2 regions of the Saccharopolyspora hordei genome follow, and region 2 is predicted to be linked to the other one. Evidence: riboswitches for the same ligand, from Rfam matches in the RefSeq annotation. Region 2 holds a riboswitch; the other holds the start of a gene.
The links. A riboswitch is a leader RNA that binds a small molecule or an ion and turns the genes downstream of it on or off. The one in region 2 is predicted to bind cobalamin.
Positions count from the first base shown of each region.

Region 1: it holds a riboswitch for cobalamin, as region 2 does, so the genes downstream of both, metE (5-methyltetrahydropteroyltriglutamate--homocysteine S-methyltransferase) here and HNR68_RS10890 (Rossmann-like domain-containing protein) in region 2, are expected to answer to the same signal.

Region 1 is NZ_JACCFJ010000001.1:5,779,851-5,783,099, reverse strand. It holds gene HNR68_RS26425 (DUF5753 domain-containing protein) at 1-301, opposite strand, end outside; gene HNR68_RS26420 (hypothetical protein) at 542-727, shown strand; cobalamin riboswitch at 1,049-1,265, shown strand; gene metE (5-methyltetrahydropteroyltriglutamate--homocysteine S-methyltransferase) at 1,387-3,249, shown strand, end outside.
Region 2 is NZ_JACCFJ010000001.1:2,327,636-2,330,884, forward strand. It holds gene HNR68_RS10880 (DNA polymerase III subunit beta family protein) at 1-180, opposite strand, end outside; gene HNR68_RS10885 (GNAT family N-acetyltransferase) at 256-1,056, shown strand; cobalamin riboswitch at 1,137-1,308, shown strand; gene HNR68_RS10890 (Rossmann-like domain-containing protein) at 1,498-2,340, shown strand; gene HNR68_RS10895 (pyridoxal-phosphate dependent enzyme) at 2,337-3,249, shown strand, end outside.

The sequences.
Region 1 (3,249 bases), 3.5 Mb from region 2:
TCACTTGGCGGTCGCGTTCTTCGCCGGAGAGTTCAGGGTTCAGCGCCTCGATGATCGCGGTTGTGTAGGACTCCGTTTGGAGCAGACCTGGGATGAGCTCCGTTTCGAAGGTTCGGATCTCCACTGCGGCTGATTCCAGACCGACGTAACGCCGGAACCATCGCGGCACTGCACCGCGGCAGGCCTGCCACCAGCCACGCTGATTTGCGCCCTTCGCAAGGGTTTTGATCTCGTCGATGTCCTCCTGCGACGCCTCGTAGAACCGCAGCAAGGCGTCGAGCTCGGCCCGTTTGGTCGGCACGTCCCCGAGCTCGATCTTTCTGATCTTCGACTTTGCGGGGGGGCGTGGCAGGTGCAGCGGCTTGCGCCGGAGTCGGAGTGGATCCGCGAGGACACCTGCATGGACTGCTGGCGGCGGATCAGCGCCCGGTGGTCGTGAGTGCAAAGACCGGCTGGAGCCGGTTTACGCACTCACGACACCTGACCTGCACAAGCACGACCTTCAGCGAACAAGGGGTGACCAGGGATGTTCTGGCTTCAGGTGAGCACGCTGGTGCTTGTCAACGTGCTGATCGCGAGCATGCTGCTGATCCCCCCGCTGCGGGCGCAGCACGGCGGTGCTGGTGATGGGGCGCTGAACGTCTGGCAGCTGATCGAGGAGGTCGAGACCGAGCGACAACGCGAAGCCGCCTCCACCGGCCGTCACCGCCTCCGGTCGGACCCCTGAACTGGTCCGGTGCCCGATTGCCCCCGACCTCGCGGGCACCGGACCTCCCCGGTGGGCCGGGCGTCGCCCCTCCCCGCGCCCGGCCCACCACCCCACGCTGGGTACGAATTGCGCGATGTGGCGCTGGAGGCGCTGGGTGAGAACGGGCGGACGAACTCAGCGGCACCGTCGAAGAACGCAATTGGCCTCTCGATTTCCCCGCTGTACGTGATCTCGGCCGTTCGGGTGTGGGGCGGATCTCAGCGCGGCGTAGATCGACTTCACCGGCCGTGGCCGGGGGCCGGACGTCGGACGGGCCTTGCCAACGGGGTCCTGGTCGATAGCCTTGGCCGTGCTGGTGGTTCGTCCGCCCCCTGCGGGGGGTGGGCGAGGCAAGAGGGAACCCGGTGCGAATCCGGGACTGCCCCGCAGCGGTGAGCGGGAACGACCGCCGTCATCGAGCACTGGGCCGGAGGGCCTGGGAAGCGACGGCCAGTAGGAGCCTCCGAGCAGGAGAACGCCCGCGAGTCCGAAGACCTGCCACCGGTGCGCCCGCCGACCGGTGGGCGCGGTCCGAGGTCTCGCGGGAGGACCTGGCCGACGAGCGGCTGCTGCCTGCCCGCTGGCCCGCGCCCGCACGACCTCGGCACACCTGATGTCGAGCTCGCGAGGTGAGGGACTTGACCGGCAAGATCGGATCGACCGCGCTCGGATATCCCCGGATCGGGCCGAAGCGGGAGCTGAAGCGCGCGCTGGAGAGCTACTGGGCCGACCGCTCCACCGAAGCGGAACTGCGCGAAACCGCCCGGGAGTTGCGCATCGACACCTGGCGGCAGCTGCGCGACGCCGGGCTGGACTCGGTGCCCGGCAACACGTTCTCCTACTACGACCAGGTGCTCGACACCGCGGTCACCTTCGGCGCGGTGCCGCCGCGCTACGCCGAACTGGGGCTCGGGCCGCTGGACACCTACTTCGCGATGGCGCGCGGCGCTTCCGCGGTGCCGCCGCTGGAGATGACGAAGTGGTTCGACACCAACTACCACTACCTGGTGCCGGAGATCGGCCCGGACACGCGGTTCTCGCTGGCCGACCGCACGCCCGTCGAGCAGTACCGCGAGGCGCTGGAGGCCGGGGTGACCACGCGCCCGGTGCTGGTCGGTCCGCTGACCTTCCTGCTGCTGGCCAAACCGGCGCCGGGCGCGCCGGAACCCTTCCGCCCGTTGGACAAGCTGCCCGAACTGCTCGACGCCTACGCCGAGCTGCTGCGCGAGCTGCACCGCGCCGGGGCCGAGTGGGTGCAGCTCGACGAGCCCGCCTTCGCCGCGGACCGCACGCCTGAGCAGCTGCAGGCGCTCGGCGACGCCTACCGGCAGCTGGGCGGGTTGTCCGCGCGGCCGGAACTGCTGGTGGCGGGGTACTTCGGCGACTTCGGCGAGGCGCTGCGGGTGCTGGCGGCCACCCCGGTGGAGGCGATCGGCGCGGACCTGGTGACCGAGCCGTCCGCTGTGGATTCGCTGTCCGGGGTGCCGGGGCTGCGGGACAAGACGCTGGTGGCCGGGCTCGTGGACGGGCGCAACGTCTGGCGCACCGACCTGGACCGCGCGCTCACCACGGCGGCCACGCTGCTGGGGCTGGCCGGAGAGGTCGCCGTGAGCACCTCGTGCTCGCTGCTGCACGTGCCCTACGACGTCGAGACCGAGGACATCGACCCGCAGATCAAGTCCTGGCTGGCCTTCGCCGCGCAGAAGGTCCGCGAGGTCGTCGTGCTCGGGCGCGCGCTGAAGGACGGCCGGGACTCGGTGGCCGACGAGCTCGACGCTGCCCGCGCCGCCATCGCCGACCGGGCCGGGGCGGCGCGCGTGCGCAACAACCGCGTCCGCGCCCGGCTCGATTCGCTGCGACCCGAGCACTCGCAGCGCGGCGACTACCGGAAGCGGCGGGAGGCGCAGCAGAAGTCCCTGAAGCTGCCGCCGCTGCCCACCACGACGATCGGTTCGTTCCCGCAGACCAGCGACGTCCGCAAGGCGCGCGCGGCGTTCCGGGCCGGGCGCATCGACCGGGCCAGCTACCACCAGCGGATGCGCGACGAGATCCGGCGCGTGGTCGAGCTGCAGGAAGCGATCGGGCTCGACGTGCTGGTGCACGGCGAACCGGAGCGCAACGACATGGTGCAGTACTTCGCCGAGCACCTGGACGGGTTCATCAGCACCGCGAACGGCTGGGTGCAGTCCTACGGGTCCCGGTGCGTGCGGCCGCCGATCCTCTACGGCGACGTGTTCCGGCCCGCACCGATGACGGTGGAGTGGGCGACCTGCGCGCAGAAGCTCACCGCGAAGCCGGTCAAGGGCATGCTCACCGGGCCGGTCACCATCCTGGCCTGGTCGTTCGTCCGCGACGACCAGCCGCTGGCGGACACCGCCGCGCAGGTCGCGATGGCCATCCGCGACGAGGTGCAGGACCTCGAAGCGGCCGGTATCCGGGTGATCCAGGTCGACGAGCCCGCGCTGCGCGAACTCCTGCCGCTGCGCGCGGCCGAGCACGGG
Region 2 (3,249 bases):
TCGCAGCCGCCGCAGCAGGACCGCGCGCGACACCTGGGTGGGGGAGTAGTAGCGGTACCCGGTCGCCTCGTCGACGTGCGCGGGCGGCAGCACGCCGCAGTCGTCGTAGAACCGCAGCGCGCTCGGCGTCAACCCGGTCTGCCGCGCGAAGGAACCGATGCTCAGCGAGGTGTCGTCCATGGGCAGGATCCTGGACCTTCGAGCAGCTCGAAGGTCAAACGCCGCCGGCCGGGGTGCCTGGTGCACACTGGGCGGGTGCGCGCCGACCCGATCCCGCTCCCCGAGGACGTGGCGGTGGACTGCGCCGAGCGGTACGCCTGCCTGGCCGACCCGGTGCGGGTGCGGCTGCTGCACGCGGTGGCCGCCGGACCGGCCACCGTCGACGAGCTGGCCGAGCTTGTGGGCGTCAGCCAGGACACCTGCGCCCACCACGTCCGCACGCTGGCCGACAACGGGTTCGTCGAGGTGGATGCGGCCGTCGTGACCGGTACCGCTCGCCGCGCCGGGCTGCCGCACCCGGCGGAGACCGTCCTGGGGCTGCTGGCCGTTCCGGACCGTTCGGACGACGTGCCCGGTGACGTCGTGGTGCGCGCCCTGCGGGAGGAGGACTGGCCCGCGGTGCGCCGCACCTACGGTGAGGGCATCGCCACCGGCAACGCCACGTTCGAGACCGAGGTGCCGCCCCGCGAGGTCCTGGAGGCCACGTGGCTCGCGGACCACCGCTGGGTCGCCGAGGTCGACGGCGCGGTCGCCGGGTGGGCGGCCGCGACCCCGGTCTCGGCGCGCGAGTGCTACGCCGGTGTCGTCGAGACCTCGCTCTACGTCGGCGCGGACGTCCGCGGCCGGGGTGTGGGGAAGGCCCTGCTGCGCCGGCAGGTCGCGGCCGCCGACGCCGGTGGCCTGTGGACGCTGCAGACCTCGATCTTCCCGGAGAACCGGGCCAGCCTGCTGCTGCACCGCGCCGCGGGGTTCCGCGTGGTCGGCGTCCGCGAGCGCATCGGCCGGCACCACGGGGCGTGGCGGGACACCGTCCTGCTGGAGCGCCGCCGCCCCTGATCTGTCCGAAGTGGACCCCAGCGCGGGAGTGATCTGCGCCGGGATCACCTTGACACCCCGCCCGCGCGCTGGAACCGTCGATCAGGAGTCCACGCGACGGTGCGCAGGAAGCCGGTGAGAGTCCGGCACGGTCCCGCCACTGTGAACGGGGAGTCGCTCGTCACCCGCGCCACTGCCGCTCTGCGGTGGGAAGGCAGGCGAGCGGCGTCGATCCGTGAGTCAGGAGACTGACGCCGTCGTGCCGAACCGCACGGGGTCGCGGAGCCCCGGAGGAGGTCATCGACGTGCCGCAGCGCGTTCCACTGCAGCCCGGCGGCCCGACGCCGCCCAGCACTGCGCAGCGCTCCACACCCTGACGCCAGGGAACCAGGTCTGAGCCAACCAGCCCCTCGGTCGGTGCGGGTCCGCCGCGCCGACCGCTGACCCGTGTGGAGACCTCGCGTGCTTCCAGCCCCACTCCCCACGGCCCGGACCTCGCACTCGGCCCTGCGCGCAGTGGTCGAGCGGGTCCGCGCCACCGACCCGTCCCTGCCCGACGTGCGGGCCTCGGTCGTCTTCCTCACCGTCCAGGGTGCGCACCACGTCGGCCGGGGCTCCGGCTACGCCAACACCGTGCTCAGCGTGCGCATCGGCGGCGCGGTCGGCTCCTGCGCGGTGGAACCCGGCCAGGTCGATCCCGGTGCCGTGCACGACCTGGTCGGCCGCAGCGTCGCCGACCTGCTGGAGCACGAGGACCCGGCGGTCCGGGTCGCCGCGCTCGACGCCCACCTGGCCGACCGCGTCCCGCACGCCCAGCACCCGGCCGCCCGGACGGTGCGGATCCCGGCCGGGACCTCGCTGGAGAAGTCGATGGCCCGCGCCCGCGCCGTCGCCGAGCTCGTCCCGGTCGCCGACGGCGGCACCGTCGCGGTGATCGGCGTGGTGAACTCGCTGCTCGCCGCCCTGCGCGAGCGCGGCGCCCACCCCGTCCCGTGCGACCTCAAGGGCGGGCGCACCGAGTGGGGCGAGGAGGTGCTGCGCGACCACCGGGCCGCGATCGCCGGTGCCCAGGCGGTGCTGGCGTCCGGCATGGTGCTCGGCAACGGCACGTTCGACGAGATCGCCGCGCTGTGCGCCGAGCGCGGGCTGCCGCTGGTGCTGTTCGCGCAGACCGGTGCCGCCGTGCTCCGGGAGATGCTCGGCGCGCAGGTCCACGCGCTGTCCGCCGAGCCCTACCCGTTCTTCTGGCTGAGCGGGGAGAGCACGGACATCCACCACTACAGCGCGGCGGGTGAGCTGCCGTGACCGCCACCGACCTCAGCGGCGGCCCGAAGTGCCGCTCGGTGCTGGACCTCATCGGCGGCACCCCGGTGCTGCGCATCGACACCCCGCTCCCCGGCGAGCACCCCGGTTTCTGGGCGAAGCTCGAGGGTTTCACCCCCGGCGGCATGAAGGCGCGGGCCGCGCTGTCGATGGTCCAGGGCGCCCGCAGCCGCGGTGAGCTGCAGCCCGGCGGCACGATCGTGGAGTCGACCAGCGGGACGCTCGGCATCGGCCTGGCCTGCGTCGGCGCGGCGCTGGGCCACCCGGTGGTCGTCGTGGCCGACCGCGAGCTGGACGACATGACGCGGGCGATGCTGCGCGCCCACGGCGCGCGGGTCGAGCTCGTCACGGAGCCGCACCCGGTCGGCGGCTGGCAGCGGGCCCGCAAGGAGCGGGTGACCGAGCTGCTCGCGCAGATCCCCGGTGCGTACTGGCCGGACCAGTACGGCAACCCGGACAACCCGGCCGGCTACTCGTCCCTGGGCCGCGAGCTGACCCGCCAGTTCGACCACCTCGACGCGGTGGTGTGCAGCGTCGGCACCGGCGGGCACAGCGCCGGCATCGCCCCGGTGGTGCGGGAGCGCTGGCCGGACGTCAAGGTCGTGGGCGTCGACTCGGTCGGCTCCACGGTGTTCGGCCAGCCCGCCGGGCACCGGCTGATGCGCGGCCTGGGCAGCAGCATCCACCCGGGCAACGTCGCCTACAACGTCTTCGACGAGGTGCACTGGATCGGCCCGGCCGAAGCGGCGGACGCGTGCCGCCGGCTGGCCGCCGGGGCGTTCGTGACCGGCGGCTGGAGCACCGGGGCGGTCGCGCTCGTCGCCGCGTGGACCGCGGCGGAACTGGGCTCCGACGCGGTGTGCGGGGTGTTCCCGGACGGGCCGCAGCGGT